Regions from separate parts of the Photobacterium satsumensis genome, predicted to be linked through region 2. Evidence: predicted binding sites of a transcription regulator. Region 2 holds the regulator's gene; each other region holds the start of a gene.
What was found. The regulator CRP, encoded in region 2, controls carbon source genes, mostly activating them, when cyclic AMP is high. The targets are predictions, from matches to a motif close to TGTGANNNNNNTCACA.
Positions count from the first base shown of each region.

Region 1: a site for CRP is predicted at 1,814-1,829, ahead of cdd (cytidine deaminase). Genes of this name have one in related genera too.
Region 3: a site for CRP is predicted at 2,482-2,497, ahead of rppH (RNA pyrophosphohydrolase). Genes of this name have one in related genera too.
Region 4: a site for CRP is predicted at 1,923-1,938, ahead of malT (HTH-type transcriptional regulator MalT). Genes of this name have one in related genera too.

Region 1 is NZ_JAKJSK010000007.1:906,419-910,927, forward strand. Features, by position in the region: gene L4D79_RS15690 (winged helix-turn-helix domain-containing protein) at 29-574, shown strand; gene L4D79_RS15695 (CidA/LrgA family protein) at 681-1,022, shown strand; gene L4D79_RS15700 (CidB/LrgB family autolysis modulator) at 1,019-1,699, shown strand; gene cdd (cytidine deaminase) at 1,889-2,776, shown strand; gene L4D79_RS15710 (DMT family transporter) at 2,911-3,801, shown strand; gene L4D79_RS15715 (TAXI family TRAP transporter solute-binding subunit) at 4,007-4,509, shown strand, end outside.
Region 2 is NZ_JAKJSK010000011.1:15,171-19,679, forward strand. Features, by position in the region: gene L4D79_RS21320 (YheU family protein) at 1-207, shown strand, start outside; gene L4D79_RS21325 (phosphoribulokinase) at 313-1,182, shown strand; gene L4D79_RS21330 (OsmC family protein) at 1,279-1,683, opposite strand; gene crp (cAMP-activated global transcriptional regulator CRP) at 1,956-2,588, shown strand; gene L4D79_RS21340 (hypothetical protein) at 2,774-2,962, shown strand; gene L4D79_RS21345 (DUF1338 domain-containing protein) at 3,072-3,869, opposite strand; gene astD (succinylglutamate-semialdehyde dehydrogenase) at 3,911-4,509, opposite strand, start outside.
Region 3 is NZ_JAKJSK010000012.1:101,118-105,626, forward strand. Features, by position in the region: gene ptsP (phosphoenolpyruvate--protein phosphotransferase) at 1-1,784, opposite strand, end outside; gene rppH (RNA pyrophosphohydrolase) at 1,812-2,330, opposite strand; gene mutH (DNA mismatch repair endonuclease MutH) at 2,911-3,579, shown strand; gene L4D79_RS22765 (DUF6482 family protein) at 3,587-3,889, opposite strand; gene L4D79_RS22770 (NADP(H)-dependent aldo-keto reductase) at 4,066-4,509, shown strand, end outside.
Region 4 is NZ_JAKJSK010000006.1:1,001,393-1,005,901, forward strand. Features, by position in the region: gene L4D79_RS04745 (glycogen/starch/alpha-glucan phosphorylase) at 1-1,659, opposite strand, end outside; gene malT (HTH-type transcriptional regulator MalT) at 2,139-4,509, shown strand, end outside.

The DNA.
Region 1 (4,509 bases), on a different contig from region 2:
ATTCGAAGGGTGAATTGTAGTGATTGATATGACAACACAATCTTTAACACGCTGTTTCCGGTTCCCAGACGTCGACTTTGAGCCAGATGTACACTTACTGGTATGGCGAGACAAAAAAGAAACACCACTCACATTGCATGAGTCTCGGTTACTCGAGGCGCTATGCTATTGTGCTGGTGAAGTGATCAGCCATGAGCAGTTACACAACAAAACCTTCAGCCAACTGGATCCCTATGAAGACGGCGCCGATCAACACTACGATCTAAACAACATACTAAAACCTTTGGCAGCGAAGCTTATCCTTAATGAAAAAATGGCTATCCCCATTGAAGTCGTCCCACATTATGGCTTTAGGGTGCCACTACCCGAGAAAACCTGCCGACTAGTCCATGAGCCTGAAAAAGTGGAAGACCAAGAGCAAGTCACCCCTCCTAGCTCAGAACAAGAAGAGGACGAATTTAGATCTGCCACAGAAGAGATAGTAAAAACCAGTGTGGTACATAAAATCTCGGTTGCCATATTGGCATTGCTGGCTGCGGGGGTCATTACTGCTTCATTTCTAGACTATTTATGAAGTACTAGCTCTTTTTAATGCACTAAATTCATGACAACTAAGTGTGGCTTAGATCACATTTATTTTGTATGATAAATGCGTTTCTTCTACCAATTCTGAAGCGCTCATGGCATATCTACGATCTTTTTTTATTATCTTTGTCTGCCTAATGTTAGGCAAAGGCATCCAACACCTTACCGGTTTAGCCATCCCCGGTAGCATCATCGGCATGCTGATATTGTTCACCATTCTTTCTATGGGGCTTATTCCTGCCCACTGGGCAATGCAAGGCTGCCACCTGCTGATTCGCCACATGGCTTTATTGTTCGTCCCTGTTGGCATCGGCCTGATGAACTACCTCGATCTTCTGACCAATAATGCCCTTATCATCCTACTTAGCACGATAGGCAGTAGTGTGGTGGTCTTCGTCACCATAGGTTTAGCAACACACTATAAGGAAAAACAATGATCTGGCTGCTGACTACCTTAGTCGTGTTTTACACGGCCCGCTATATTTCCAAGCATATCCAGCATCCGATCGTTAATCCGCTCCTTATTTGCTTGCTCGTGATCATCCCTCTGCTCATGTGGCTTGAGGTTCCTTATGAAACCTATTTCGAGCAGAACAAATGGCTAAATGCGTTACTTGAGCCTGCGGTGGTTGCCTTGGCTTTTCCACTTTATGAGCAACTTAGCCAGATCCGCAAGAAATGGAAGGTGATCTTTTCTGTCTGTTTAATCGGTAGCTTGTTATCTATGATCACCGGTGCTGGCATCGCACTGATGCTAGGGGCTGATGCACAGCTGACAGCATCGATTCTCCCTAAGTCGGTGACGACCCCAATCGCGATGGCCGTGGCCGAACAAGTTGGTGGACTCCCTTCGGTTGCCGCTATCATGGTTATTATTGCCGGGTTATTTGGTGCAGTTTTGGGCTACCCTCTATTCCGCCTGATTGGTGTTAAAGCGCCGATCGCCAAAGGGCTAACCATGGGTACCGTCTCTCACGCATTAGGCACAGCGAAAGCGGCAGAGGAAAATTATCAGGAAGGCGCATTCAGCTCATTGGCCTTAGTCATTTGTGGGGTGATCACTTCAATTTTAGCGCCAGTATTGTTTCCACTCATCATGACAATATTTCGCTAAGATGTGCTAGTAATCGAATACAAAACTAAATAATTGATTATCTTCTATAATTTATTTACAACCTGTGTGACCCGACTCGCATTGCTGCAAATGATGCAACAGTTGATTGATAAGTGTGATCACGATCACCCAATTATATCGTTACCAAGCCTACAATGTTTCTCCATACACAAGACGGAGTGAAAACTCATGCACACTAAAGTAATGGATGCTTTAGGCGCTCTACCCGCTGATCTGGCTTCTGCAATTAAACCTGTACTGGAAGCTGAGAATTTCGATGCCACCTTAAACCCTGAGGTGTTTGCTCAGTTAATGTCGAAAACCAACATGACTGACAGTGAATTGCGTGTTGCATTACTTCCGCTTGCCGCTGCTTATTCTGTTGCACCTATTTCTAATTTCTATGTTGGCGCAATCGTCCGTGGTCAATCTGGCACGCTTTATTTCGGTGCTAACATGGAATTTGTAGGTGCTTGCCTTTCTCAAACGATTCACGCAGAACAATCCGCCATTAGCCATGCTTGGGTAAAAGGCGAAACCGGCATTTCTGATATCACCATTAACTACAGCCCTTGTGGTCACTGTCGCCAGTTCATGAACGAGCTAACAACAGCGAACGAATTGGTTGTTCAATTGCCAGAACGTGCTGCTAAGTCACTGCAAGAGTACTTGCCTGAGTCTTTTGGTCCAGCCGACCTGAATGTAACTGATGCGCTACTATCTAAAGTTGATAACGGTGTGGAAATCGAAGCATCAGAAGCCCTCATTCAACAAGCTTGCCAAGCGGCTAACCGTGCGCATGCGCCTTACACTAAAAACTTCAGCGGTGTGGCACTGAAAGCAAAAGACGGTAAAACGTTTATCGGTATGTATGCCGAAAATGCAGCTTTCAACCCTAGCCTTCCTCCGTTACAGGTGGCATTGGTTAACATGAACATGGCGGGTTACCCGCTTGCTGACATTGAAGAAGCGGCACTGGTTGAAAAAGCGGATAGCACTATCAGCCATCTCTCTGATACGCAGACGACACTGGAAGCACTGAACCCGGATATTCCACTGTCTTATGTTGCTGCATAAGCACAATGAAGATAATAAGCCGCCATTTGGCGGCTTTTTTGTATCTGTTGTCGCTTAGCGAACAGAAAGCGGTTTTCTCTTACCAAAGGTAGGAGTATGATTTTCCAGTTATAAACTCAATAAACCTTAATTTCATGTCTCATCAACACAACCCGATTCAAGGGGCTAGCTGGATGGTCACTGCCGGCTTAGCTTTTGCGATAGTCAACAGCCTGGCACAGTACCTCAGTATGGTTTTACACCTTCCATCAACCACTGTTGCCCTATTCCAGTACTTCATTGCCTTGGTGGCCATTTTTCCTTGGTTAAGAACCTTAGGTATTCGCAATGCACTGCGCACCCAACATTTTGGCCAACACTGTTTTCGTGTATTGCTCGCGGTAATCGGTATTCAACTGTGGCTATGGGCGCTGGCGTATCCGGTGCCAATCTGGCAGGGTATCGCGCTGCTGATGACCTCACCGCTGTTTGCCACGATTGGTGCAGGTCTATTTCTTAAAGAGAACGTCGGTACCGCACGCTGGATCGCCACACTTGCTGGTTTCTGCGGCGCGATGATCATCCTAGAACCTTGGTCAGACGGTTTCAGCTGGGCAACGCTACTCCCGGTGGCTGCTGCATTCTTCTGGGCTTGTTACTCGCTCATGGTGAAGAAAATGTCATCCAGTGAGTCACCAACCACCATTGTGGTATACCTGCTGATCCTTATCACACCGTATAACCTGTTCCTAGCCGTCCCAGAGTTTACACTGCCGCAAACAGGTTTAACTTGGATATTGCTGGGTGGTGCGGGGTTATTAACTGCGCTGGCCCAGTGGGCAATTGCCAAAGCGTATGCGGTGGCCGACGCCTCTTTTGTTCAGCCGTTTGATCATGCCAAACTACCTCTGAATGTGCTTGGCGGCTGGGTCGTCTTTGGTTGGGTTCCACCAGGCAGGTTGTGGCTCGGCGCCGCAATTATCATTGCCTCTGTTGCTTTCATTACCCAGTGGGAAAATAAAAAAGCGGCCACGGCAAAAGCTTAATATCAAGACTTGCCCTCGAGCATTTACCCAAGCATCCTGAAGTTATTTAGGTAACTATCTGAAATAACGGTACGCTCGGGGGTTGTCTTAATCCCACGACAAGTCTCACTTCACCACCGTCTACACTCTCCCTAAACCGCCCAACCTATTGCTAAGTTAAAGGTTGAGTCGTCATGTATGATCAACAACATGTGAGGTTTACGGAATGTCTTGGCGCGCTTTAGTTCTCTCGTTTATCGGTGGCGCTCTGCTATCACTTTCTTCAGTTTCACAGGCCCAATCTTTCGTCACGATCGGTACCGGTGGCGTAACCGGTGTTTACTACCCGACGGGGGGTGCTATTTGCCGACTTGTAAATAAAGATAGGAAAAGACACGGGGTGAGGTGCTCGGTTGAATCAACCGGTGGCTCGATCTATAACATCAACAGTATCCGGGCTGGCGATCTGGATCTTGGTATTGCCCAGTCAGACTGGCAATATCACGCTTACAACGGTACCAGTAAGTTTAAAGATAAAGGCCCTTTCAAATCACTCCGCTCTTTATTCTCTATTCATCCTGAACCTTTTACTGTCGTAGCGCGTGCAGATTCAGGCATCAAGAACTTTGAAGATCTAAAAGGCAAGCGGGTAAATATCGGTAATCCGGGTTCAGGCCAACGTGGAACCATGGAGGTGTTGATGCAAGCCTACGGCTGGACAGAAAAAGA
Region 2 (4,509 bases):
CAAGACATTGATCCCGATACCCTGACTAACCTGATAGAGCATTTTGTCCTGCGTGAAGGCACCGACTACGGCGAGCGCGAACTCTCGATGGCCGCCAAGGTTGCCCGAGTGCGCCAGCAGCTGGAAAAAGGCGAGGCGGTGATTGTTTACTCCGAGCTGCATGAAACCATCGACATCAAATCCAAGCGCCAACTGGGGCAACATTAACCCTACGTAAGCTTTGTAGACCCGGCATTTTTGACATCCCGGCTTGACCTTACCGCCCAGCCCTGTTAATAACTCTTTCCGTTAATGTTAACGACAGGGTTTGTCATGTCTGCAAAACATCCGATTATTGCAGTAACAGGGTCCTCGGGGGCAGGTACGTCGACCACCTCCGAAGCTTTCCGTAAGATGTTCAATATGATGAGCATCAATGCTGCTTGGCTTGAAGGCGACAGTTTCCACCGGTTTACCCGACCGGAGATGGACGTCGAGATCCGTAAAGCCAAAGAGCAAGGCCGTCATATCAGTTATTTCGGCCCCCAAGCCAACGACTTCCCGTTGCTGGAGACTTTTTTCCGCCAGTACGGTGAAGACGGTAGCGGCCAGTTCCGCCGTTACCTGCACACATTCGACGAAGCCGTGCCTTACAACCTCATGCCCGGCACCTTCACGCCTTGGCAGACCCTACCGGAAAATACCGACCTGCTGTTCTATGAAGGCCTGCACGGTGGTGTCGTCGACGGTGAGGTCAATGCCGCCCAGCATGTCGATTTGCTGATTGGCATGGTGCCGATCGTCAACTTGGAATGGATCCAGAAAATTGTCAGGGATACCCGGGATCGTGGCCATTCCCGCGAAGCGGTAATGGAGTCGATTGTCCGCTCGATGGATGACTACCTCAATTACATCACCCCGCAGTTTTCCCGTACCCACATCAACTTCCAGCGGGTACCGACGGTAGATACTTCCAACCCGTTCAGTGCCAAGGCCATTCCAAGCCTCGACGAAAGCTTTGTGGTGATCCGATTCCGCGGGATCAAGAAGGTGGACTTTCCCTACCTGCTATCGATGATCCAAGGGTCGTTTATGTCGCGCCACAACACCCTGGTGGTACCTGGCGGCAAGATGAGTTTTGCCATGGAGCTGATCATGCGGCCGCTGATCCAGCAGCTGATTGATACGGGGAAAATAGGTTAAGACCGGCGATAGGCGATAGGCGATAGGCGATAGGCGATAGGCGATAGGCGTGATTTTCCTCTCGCCCCGGGCCCATCGCCATTTCTTGCCGCTATATTACTCTTCCACCACCTCATACGAGTGGGTCATCTCAACTCCTTCTCCCAGCATCAGGCACACCGAGCAGTATTTTTCCAGCGAGTCGGCCACTGTTTTGGCCACAACGGCTTCATCGAGGTTTTCACCCGTCACCACAAAGTGCAAGTTGGCGGTGGTGAAAATACGAGGAGCCTGCTCGCGACGCACCGAATTGATTTGCGCTTCACAACCGGTGATCTTCTGTCCTGCAGATTTGAGTCCGTCAACCACATCCACCGAGCTGCACCCACCCGCAGCCATCAGTACCAGCTCCATTGGACTCGGGGCTTTTTCTCCGCCATTGCCGTCCATAACCACGCTGTGGCCGGAATTTGACTGTCCAAGGAAGGTCATATTCTCGACCCATTTCACTCGTGATTGCATTGGTTTCTCCTTACAACTTATAGGGGGTTTCGGCACTATCTAGCAACTGTGTGATCATGTGCACACTTATGACTACAAAATGGCCTTTTCACATAGATCAATATCAAGAAAAGCGCGCCGAAAAAAGATAAAATCTGAACTAATTATTCACGTGAGCTTGCAGCCCAGCGGTTGACTGAATATCCTAAACGACGAACTCATTATGGTTAGGCCCAGCCTCATTTTTTAAAGGACGTCGTTGTTGGGCAACAAACGCAGAGGAAGTTAGTAATATGGTTCCAGGTAAACCTCAAACAGATCCAACTCTAGAGTGGTTTCTTTCCCATTGCCACATTCATAAATACCCTTCAAAGAGTACTTTGATCCACGCGGGTGAAAAAGCCGAGACGCTCTACTACATCGTCAAAGGTTCTGTTGCGGTCCTGATCAAGGATGAAGAAGGTAAGGAAATGATCCTGTCTTACCTAAACCAAGGTGACTTCATCGGTGAATTAGGCCTATTCGAAGAAGGCCAAGAGCGTACTGCATGGGTTCGTGCTAAGACCCCTTGTGAAGTCGCAGAAATTTCTTTCAAGAAGTTCCGCCAGCTAATCCAAGTTAACCCAGACATCCTGATGCGCCTTTCAGCACAGATGGCAAGCCGCCTACAGGTGACGAGCCAGAAAGTCGGTGACTTGGCATTCCTGGATGTAACAGGCCGTATCGCACAGACACTATTGAACCTGGCTAAACAGCCAGATGCAATGACTCACCCAGATGGTATGCAAATCAAGATCACCCGTCAGGAAATCGGCCAAATCGTTGGTTGTTCCCGTGAGACTGTTGGTCGTATCTTGAAGATGCTAGAAGAGCAGAACCTGATCTCTGCCCACGGTAAAACTATCGTTGTTTACGGTACCCGTTAAACCATCCGGTTTACTGCCAGATACTCAAAAAGCCGCACTATGCGGCTTTTTTATTGCCTACCCTGCCCACTTTCATACTTACAGGGCATTACTGTCTACCCCATCACTCTTTTTGTGCTTGTATCTACCCGGCTTAGTGCTACATTGTGCATATCAATTCTCATCACCTGTAATGGAATACCGGTATGGACATCGAACGCTTTTCACCACATAGCTCCCACCACGTGCAGCGCGGCGTCATTTCGCCACTACCCGATACAATTGAAATGACCGGTTTCAGCGACAGCCGTCACTACCTTGAGCAACACGAGAAGGTAAAGCGCCATACACCGGAGTCCCACTTTGGGTATCCGCTCGACAGCCTCAAACACTAAAGTCGGGCGCAAAAAAACCTGTGACCCTATCAGCCACAGGCGCTTTATGTTTTACCCAGTTATGATAATGCAGGGGCCCTCATGAAAGGGCCTTGCTGATTCAGTTGGTTTAACTGGCATCCGTGCTTTCAAAGATTTTATCTGCCGACGCTTCAACGAAGCCGGTATATAGCTCACCGTCCTCTTTCGGATAGCGCTTGGCAAACTCATAGAAGCCGCCCGGTATAGTATGCACGCCATCGATAAACCCAACCTCGACCCGGTCTGCCATGGTCGATGACTGCTCGAGCATCACTTCAGGACTGCCTTTGACCTCACCGCCTGCACTGTTGATTTCAAAGCCATTATGACGCAACAAGTGATTGACCTCATCGACCTCGGTAAACTGCTCAAGCTGGTTCAGGCTAACAGTAAAGTGGTTGGCACCGAAACCATGGGCGGCCAGCCAGCCGGCATATTCGCTTTCAGCCGCCAATAGCTCATAGGTCGCGTAGTCCAAGTCCCATAACCGCCCACCATAGAGAAAGGCCGGATCATGCATGGCCTGCTCCGGCACCTGATCGACCAAATCCCTAACCGTCTGCTGCAGTAACGAGCTGAACTGGCCAACCATCAACTCACTGATAAACACTTTGGGTGCCAGCGGGTTCGGATGCTCAAAATGCTCGGCATACAACTTTTTGGCCTCAAAGTGATAGCGGCCACACGGCTTGTAGCCAATGGCAATGAACGGGGCCGCCAGCCGGTCAAGCCCGACCTTCGGCAGGTTGAATGTCCGCAGCGCAATATGATCGTTGAGCAGCGGCTCTTCTTCGGTCAGCAGATCATGAACCTGAGCGGCTGATGGGCATAGGCGCTGGATGTAATCCTGCCATAGCCCGGCAAATAGTTGCTCTACCCTTTCCATGTGCTCGCTATCCTCTTTGGCTGGTGAATGATTGATGGCCATCAAAGCGAAAGACCCGGTGATAGCTGAGCGGGAAGCTCCGGCTGTTCACCTTCCATCGACGCCATCGGGTATGCACAGTAGTCTGCCGCGTAATACGCACTTGGCCGTAAGTTACCCGACGCGCCAGGTCCACCGAATGGCGCATCGCCACTAGCTCCCGTTAGCTGGCGATTGCGGTTTACAATGCCGGCCCGGATATGTTCAATGAAATACTGCCACTCACTGTCATCGGTCGATACCAAGCCTGCCGATAGGCCATAGCGGGTATCATTGGCCTTTTCTACCGCTTCGTCCAAATCGTGATAACGGTCAACCTGCAGCAGCGGACCAAAGTATTCTTCATCAGGTAGTTCATCGATATTGCTGACGTCGATGATCCCCGGTGTGACAATCGCCCCTTGGCCACGGGTCGCTGGCAGCAGCACTTCACCACCTAGCTCGACCAACTGCGACTGGGCCTGCACAATATTATCAGCCGCCTGAAGCGACACTTGTGCCCCCATAAACGGTGCTGGCTCATCGAACTGGCCACCGACGCGGATCTGGCGGGTTAACTCGAGCAAGCGCGCCAAAATACGATCGCCTTCCACACCGTGAG
Region 3 (4,509 bases), on a different contig from region 2:
ATCCGTGGCCGGCGCAATACATACCCCTGCTCAGCCGCTGTTTTTGCCACCTCGGTATAGGCCCGTTCAATCAAGGCCAGCGATTCGTCCAGCTCAGCAATACCGGAGATCATCGGCAGCAGGATATCCATGTTGTCATGCCCGATACTGGCTTTCAGCATCGCCCTCACCTGAATCAGGAAAATCTCTGGATGGTCGAGGGTGAAACGGATCCCGCGCCAGCCCAAAAAGGGGTTGTCCTCTTCAATGGCCAGGTAAGGCAACGGTTTATCACCGCCAATATCCAGGGTTCGCATGACCACCGGCTTGCCGCCGTAGGTTTTGAGAATAGACTGGTACTGCTGGGTTTGTTCTTCTTCCGACGGAAAGCTGCGCTGTAGCAGGAAAGGCACCTCGGTACGGTATAAACCGACACCATCAACGCCGCGGTTAACGGCTATACTGGTGTCGGCACTCAGGCCGGCATTGAGGAAAATATTGATACGTTCATCATCAAGCGTCGCCGCAGGCTTGTCCAAACCGGTCTCGACGACTTCGGCCAGTTCCTGCTCTTCTTTCTGCAAGCGTAGGTATTCAGCCAATACATGGCGGTTGGGGTTGACCAGTAGATCGCCACGATACCCATCGACAATGACTTGGCTGTTGTGAATTTTTTCCGGGACGAAATCGACCCCCATCACCGCCGGGATCCCCAGAGCCCTGGAAAGGATCGCAGCATGGGAATTAGCGGCCCCTTCCTGGGAAACCACCGCTGCCAGCTTGTCGCGCGGGACACTGGCCAGCATCGCCGCGGTCAATTCACGGGTCAGCAAGACCACCGGCTCCTCCCAGGTGTGCTCAGCGGCTTTCTCGTTTGCCAAAAAGTACAACAGCCGCTGGCCAAGCTCGCGGATATCCTGCGCCCGCTCCTTGAGATAGACATCTTCCATATTGGAAAAGCGGGCAGAATAGCTTTCCACTACCTGACGGATCGCCCATTCAGCCAAGTCCCCGCCAGCGATTTTACGGAACAGATCCTTGCGCAGCATAGGATCATTGAGTAAGTGACTGAACAAGTCGAAAATCGCCAACGTTTCCTTGTGCAGCTCGCTGTCGAAACGCTTGCGCAACCGGCGAAATTCCGCACTCGCCAGTTCAATGGCGATACTCAGGCGCTCTTGCTCTGCATCCCGGTCCAAGCAAGAAGCCGGAGCCACCAACTCAAGTCGCGGCTGGTTATCATCCCACCAGGCGCGGGCAACTGCGACCCCGGTTGACGCTGCCGAACCCACCAAGTGCAAACCGTTATGTTGATCCGGCCACATTCCCTGCGCTTTGGCATGGGCAAGCAATACTGCCAGCTGAGCGGCCAGCGTGACCATGAAGGACTCTTCGCTTTCATCGAACTCGCGCTGTTCACGCTGCTGGATCACCAACACCCCAAGCACTTGGCGCTGATGGATAATTGGCGTACCGAAAAACGAACTGAAGGATTCTTCCCCGATCCCGGGGAGATGTTTGAAATGAGGATGGTGCCGGGCATCGGCAACATTGATTGGCTCAGCCCGGTCAGCAACCAAGCCAACCAACCCTTTACCAAAAGGCAAGCCAACATGGCGGTGGGGCTTTTTAAGCCCCTTGGTCGCCATCAAGGTGAAGCGCTGGCGCTGGTGATCAGCAATGTATACCGAGCAGCACTCGGTCTTCATCGCCTTGCACGTATTGATCACCAGTTGTTCAAGGGCATCAAGCAGACTCGGGGCCGTCGCCACCTTTTCAACAATTTCTCTTAGTTGCGTCAGCATAATCCGCCCCGCTCCCTACCAACAACCCTAGCCGCGCTTGCTCCGGCGCTTTTTTCGTTCTTTGCGCTCTTTAAAAGGCATGGCTATGGCCGCAAATTCTTTTAATGCTCTGCGATAAACATCTCGCTTGAAAGACACAACCTGACGCACCGGATACCAATAGCTGACCCAGCGCCAACCATCGAACTCTGGCGTACTGCCACGTTGCATATTCACCTTTGACTCATCGCACTCTAGACTAAGCAGAAACCATTTCTGCTTTTGCCCGATACAAACCGGCTTGGAATCCCAGCGCACTAGGCGCTTGGGTAACTTGTAACGAAGCCAGTGGCGGCTTGACGCCACAATTCGTACATCCTTCTTGGTTAGCCCTACTTCCTCGTATAATTCCCGGTACATGGCTTGCTCTGGGGTTTCCCCTTCATCAATCCCACCTTGCGGAAACTGCCAAGAATGTTGTCCATATCGTCGAGCCCAGAATACTTGGCCATGGCTATTACAGATCACAATACCCACATTAGGGCGGTACCCATCGCCATCAATCACTGGACGACCTCAATTAAATCTCTATTAATAGTGATTTTTTCACAGACAACTCAATGGGTAAACAAACATTGTTATTTATCCGTCTATTTTCCTAGCCAAGCCTCATTATCTGGATAACTTTTAGTGCCCGGATACTTTATGAACATCGCAATGAGACATAGCCCACATTTATACACGTTTTCTGTGGATAGATTTGTGAAGAAGCCGTCAATCCAGAGGCTCAATCCCTACTTTACAGTCACCAACCAATAAAAACCATGGCTCAACATTCAAATAAAAACCTTAATAAACATGAATTAAAAATCAAAAAACCATCTCTAACCACGCTTTATGACTCGATCATTTTCATCCCTGATCGCGATCGGTCAAAGATCAACCAATCATCATTTTATCCACATCAAAAAGCACCAACCACTCAAAAAAGCACCACTCAACTGATTAAATTACCAACCAACACCTGTATAAATGCACAGACAGAGTGGGATAAAGTTTTTCTTCTGTTAACCCTGTGGATAACTGGGTAATAGGATCCTCCACGACGGCTATGGTAGGATCACCAGCCACAAAGAAGGTAAACGTCATGCAACCCACCCCAAAGACTGAACAGGAACTTTTGATACGTGCCAACGCCCTCGCCGGAATGACCCTCGGTGAACTGGCACAGATCGCCAATATTGCCGTCCCGCCAGATCTACGTCGTGATAAGGGGTGGGTAGGACAACTGTTGGAGTGGCACCTCGGTGCCAGCGCTGGTAGCAAGCCTGTGCCTGATTTCGCCGAGCTTGGCATTGAGCTCAAGACTATTCCGGTGGGCTATCACGGCAAACCTCTGGAAACAACTTTCGTCTGTGTTGCCCCACTGATAGGACTACATGGCCTAAGCTGGGAAAACAGCCATATACGCCACAAACTGGCACGAGTTCTGTGGGTCCCGGTTGAGGGAGAGCGGGACATTCCCCTTGCCGATCGCCATGTCGGCTCCCCGATGTTGTGGAGCCCTTCACCAGAAGAAGAGCAGCAGCTCAGGCAGGACTGGGAAGAGCTGATGGATATGATCGTACTCGGCCAAGTCGAGCAGATCACCGCACGCCACGGCGAAGTGCTGCAACTGCGACCAAAAGCGGCCAACAGAAAAGCGCTGACCGAAGCCTACGGCGCCAATGGCCAGCCAATCAAAACCCTGCCAAGAGGGTTCTACCTGAAGACCCAATTTACCGCCAGCCTACTGGAAAAGTACTTTATCCTCTAGAGGGGGCCTAAAGTGCGATCGTCATATCCTCCCGACAGTTGCTCAACTGGCCGTCAGGCGAGAACTCATCATAGGGATCAATAACCCTTAGCGTCACGCTGGTGATCCCCAGCGGCCGTAACAGCTCCCTCACCTGTTCGATGGACTGGAACTTGACCATGTCCCCGCTCTCAGTCTTGAGCGGTTCGAGATGATGCTTGTATTCCACTTCAAGCAGGTAGTCAGAACAGCCGGCATAACTTGTCAGAATACAAGCAGGGATGGCCCCACCTCCCGCTTTGGTCCAGTGTTTCAGTTGTGACAGCTTCATCGCGCCTCCCCCAGCGTTGCTCAGCATTACCGACACGGCAATACCTAACTATTGGTCACAATCCCTAACCCGGCAAGGTCAAGATAGCGGCGAGCCGAGGTGTTGTGGGACTTCTCACACTATTGAACTCGCGCTATAGTCGAAGACAGAACATCTGCTGAGCCCAAGGAGGGCGAATGAAATACCACAAGATCCCTCACTCGAGTCTTGAGGTCAGCAAAATCTGCCTCGGCACCATGACCTTCGGTGAGCAAAACAACGAACAAGAGGCACATAGCCAGCTAGATTTGGCCTTTGATCGCGGGATCAACTTCATTGATACCGCCGAGATGTACCCTGTTCCGCCCAACGCGCAAACCCAAGGACTCACTGAAACCTATATTGGTAACTGGCTAAAAAAAACCGGCCAGCGCGACAAGGTGATCCTCGCCACCAAGGTGGCTGGGCCCCGCAATTTACCCTATGTCCGACCGGAAATGGCTCTAGACAGGCGCAATATCCACGACGCTGTTGAAGCCAGCCTCAACCGGTTGCAAACCGACTATATCGATCTGTACCAGCTACACTGGCCACAACGTGAGACTAACTGCTTCGGCCAACTCAACTACCAATACCAAGAC
Region 4 (4,509 bases), on a different contig from region 2:
GATTTGGATATCAAAGATTGCATCAGTATCGAGTTCGATACCCATGTTTTCTTCCACCCAGTCAGCCAAACGCTGCTTGTTCTCTTTTTTCACTGCCATGTAGCGCTTCTGGAAGGCTTCATCGTCAGCGAATTTCTCTAGACCGGCGATTTTCTCTAGGTTCGCTGGCCAGTCATTACCCACTTTCTCGCTGATCAGCGCAGAAAGACCTGGGTTACAGTATTTGATCCAACGACGCGGTGTCACACCGTTGGTCACGTTGGTCAAACGGCCAGGGAAGATCTCGTTGAACTCAGGGAACAGGTCACGCTTCACTAGCTCCGAGTGCAATGCGGCGACACCGTTTACTGCGTAGGTGCTGACCACACACAGGTTAGCCATGCGAACCATGCGCTGTGGGCCTTCCTGAATGATTGAAAGCTTACGCTTCACTTCGTTGTTGCCTGGCCAAGTTTGTTCAACCTGCTTCATGAAGCGGTGGTTGATTTCAAAAATAATTTCCATGTGGCGCGGTAGCATCTGCTGGATCAGAGCCTCGCTCCATGTTTCCAGCGCTTCTGGAAGCAATGTGTGGTTGGTGTAAGCAAATGTCTTTGAAGAAATTTCCCACGCTTTCTCCCAGCCTAGTTTGTACTCATCCAGAAGGATGCGCATTAGCTCAGGGATAGCGATAGTTGGGTGGGTGTCATTCAGCTGAATAGTTTCCAGCTCAGACAGCGACTCAATCGAGTTACCTGCCGCTTCATGGCGACGTAGGATATCAGCAACCGAACATGCACAGTGGAAGTACTGCTGCATCAGGCGAAGTGCTTTACCCTGATCATGGTTATCGTTCGGGTAAAGAACTTTCGTCACGTTACCTGCTTCTAGTGCAGAGTACTGTGCACCTACGTAGTCACCATCATTGAAACGCGCTAGGCTAAATGGCGCATTCGAGCGACATTCCCATAGTCGTAATGGGTAAACGCTCTTGTTGTCGTAACCTACGATTGGTAAGTCCCAAGCCACACCTTCAACAGACATAGCTGGTACCCAACGGCGGCACTCAACACCATTTTCATCGGTGTAACCTTCAACGTGACCGTATAGGCTGACTTCTTGGCTGAGCTCAGGGCGAAGAACTTCCCATGGGTAACCTTCGATACCACGCCATGCATCTGGTGCTTCTACCTGACGGCCGTCAACGAATGACTGGCGGAATAGACCGTATTCGTAGTGTAGACCGTAACCTACCGCTGGGTATTCCTGTGCTGCCAATGAGTCCATGAAACATGCCGCTAGACGACCTAGACCACCATTACCCAGTGCTGGGTCACGCTCTTCTTCCAATAGGTCTGTTAGGTTCTGGCCCATTTCTTCCATTGCTTCAGCAACGTTTTCGTATAGGCCCATGCTGATTAGGTTGTTGCCGGTAAGGCGGCCGATCAGAAATTCCAGTGAAAGGTAGTTCACACTGCGCGCTTTCTGCTCAGCAAGATTCTTTTCAGTGGCCAATAGGTTGCCAGTGCTGATTTCAGCCAGTGCTTTACCCATTGCCAAATACCAACTGCGAGCCGTCGCAGTTTCATCGGTAGATGCGTAAGTTGTTGTTAGGTGTTTTTCTACTGCCGCTTGGAAAGCTGCTTTATTAAATTGTTGTGTCTGACCATTCTTAGGCATGGTTCAATCTCGCTCTAGGATTATTTCCAACTGCTGACAATGTTGCCTGTATTTATCAGCGCTAACATCCTCCCGAATCGGGGAGGAGTAGGGATGAGTGGGAGGGGCGTAGTTATGAATCTCCCCCACTTTCTGTGACAAGATGCAAAATTCTGGGGTGTAGAAAGACTTAAACGCCCATCCATATGCATTTAAAGTCACAATTACAGACTACATTCCCATGTGCAATTGGGTAGATACAAGATCATGAAAGATTATAGATATGTGAGCTGTGTCATAAATATGGGGATGAGTTGGCAACTTTTGCTGAATTCAACCTAATGCGCTGTCAAAGTTATCGACTAGATCAAATGCCGTACTGCAATTTTTTGAAATGATGACCAGGATTACACGGCATAAATGCTCAGATAACATAATTCATTCAGAGCAGCGCTCCTGAGCGACAATGGACTGAAACCTTACAATAAGATAGCAAGACTATGTGGATACCATCTAAATTAACTCGTCCGGCACGCCTTCATAATGCGATTCTGCGTCCCCGTTTGCTGGAAACGCTAGAGCAGGCCCCGTTTTACCGTCTTGTGCTGTTTCGATCACCTGCGGGCTATGGCAAAACGACCATGGCAGCCCAATGGTTGAATGAGCACCCGCATACCGGTTGGTTTAATATCGACGAAAATGACAACGACACCTTCCGCTTTGCGAACTACTTACTGCAAAATATCAACAAAGCGACCAACAGCGCCTGTTTGAAAACTCAGGCTATGGCTGAGCGCCGTCAGTTTGCATGCCTATCGACCCTCTTCAGCGAACTGTTCGGCGAGCTCGCTAACTACCATGAACAAACTTACATCGTGCTCGATGACTATCACCTTATCAATAATGATGATATTCACGACGGTTTACGTTTCTTCCTCAAGCATATGCCAGATAATCTGACGTTAGTGGTTACCAGCCGCACTTTACCGCCTCTAGGCACGGCTAACCTGCGCATCCGTGATTTATTGATCGAGGTAGATAACGACTTACTGGCCTTCGATGAAGAAGAAACGACCCGCTTTTTCGACAAGCGTATCGGTGAAAATATCGAAGCGAATGTTTTAAGATTACTCCACCAACAAGTGGAAGGCTGGCCTTCTGCCCTGCAGTTAATCGCACTACATGCCCAACAAAAGCCGCACAACTTGGTTGAATCAGCCGAATCGATGGCGAGTTTTAACCGTGGGCACCTGTGGGATTATCTTGCAGAAGAAGTTTTCGACCTACTTGATGGAGAAACCCAGCAATTCCTGTTGCAATGTTCAGTGCTCGATATGTTCAATGCACAACTTGTTACCGATCTGACTGGGCGTAGTGATGCCTTAGCGGTTCTCGAATCACTTAACCGTTTTGGCTTGTTCCTCAATACGCTTGAGGGGGATAACAACTGGTACCGCTTCCACAACCTGTTTGCTGAATTCCTCCGCCACCAGCGCTACTCCCAGATCCCTCAGCAGAGAGCTGAGTTACATGCATTGGCAGCCAAAGCTTGGTTGAAACAAAACTCTCCACAGCAAGCGCTACTTCATGCGCAAAAATGTGAAGATTCTGCGCTTGTTATCCATATTCTGTGCGATTTTGGCTGGGAGATGTTCCACCATGGTGAAATGAAGCTCCTTCAAGACGCCTTGAGTAACATCGACACTGAAGAACTCTACACCCAACCGCGTCTTAACCTACTTCATATGTGGTTACTGCAAAGTCAGCACCTATATAATGATGTCGGCGACATGATCGTGGAGACGGAAAAAGAGTTTGCCAAACGTGATATTGAGCTTGACGACGCCCTGCAGGGTGAATTCAATGCCCTACGCGCTCAGGTTGCAATCAACCAAAGCAAGCCAGATGATGCCCTGATACTTTCTGAACAGGCACTTGGCCAGTTGCCTTCGACAACCTACCGTAGCCGAATCGTTGCAACGTCAGTCGTCGGTGAGGTACACCATTGTTTGGGTAATCTAAGCCGCGCATTACCGATGATGCAGCAAACAGAAAAGATGGCCCGCCAATATCATGTCTACCACCAAGCGTTGTGGGCTTTACTTCAGCAGGCTGAAATCCTACTGGCTCAAGGTTATGTCCAAAATGCCTACGAATTGCTAGAACAGGCTTTCAAGCTGGTCAAAGAACAACACCTACAACAAGTTCCGCTACATGAATTCCTGTTGCGCCTACGTGCCCAGATCCTTTGGTGCTGGAACCGCCTTGATGAAGCAGAAGAAGCCGCACTGAAAAGCCTTGAAGTGCTCGCTCCGTATGACGAAACCAAGTCACTACATGCTTATTCCATGCTGGCACGTATCGCCATAACCCGTGGCGAGCAGGACAAAGCCAGCCGCTATCTTGATCTCTGTAACAGCTTAATGAGTCGCTCGATCTACCACATTGACTGGCGTGCTAATACTGACTTGGCCAATTTGCTGTTCTGGCAAAATACGGGTGACATGGAAAGTATCCAGCAATGGTTGGTTCATGCAGAGCAACCGGAAGCAGCATGTAACCACTTCCAACAACTTCAATGGCGAAATATTGGTCGTGCTTGCGTCAATATCGGCGAATTTGAGCGTGCTGAAACCATCTTTAACATGTTGGATGATTGCTGCAATAAACATAACCTGATCACAGACAAAAACCGTAATCTTGTGGTACAAGCAGTACTGAGTAAGAGTCAAGGGCACAAGGAATTAGCTCTGGCTCAGATAAAGCAAGCGCTTGAATTAACTAATAGTACCGGTATGGTAGGCATTTTCCTTTGTGATGGCAGCCAGATCTGTGACCTCATTCAAGAGTTAGTTGATACAAAAGCACTTA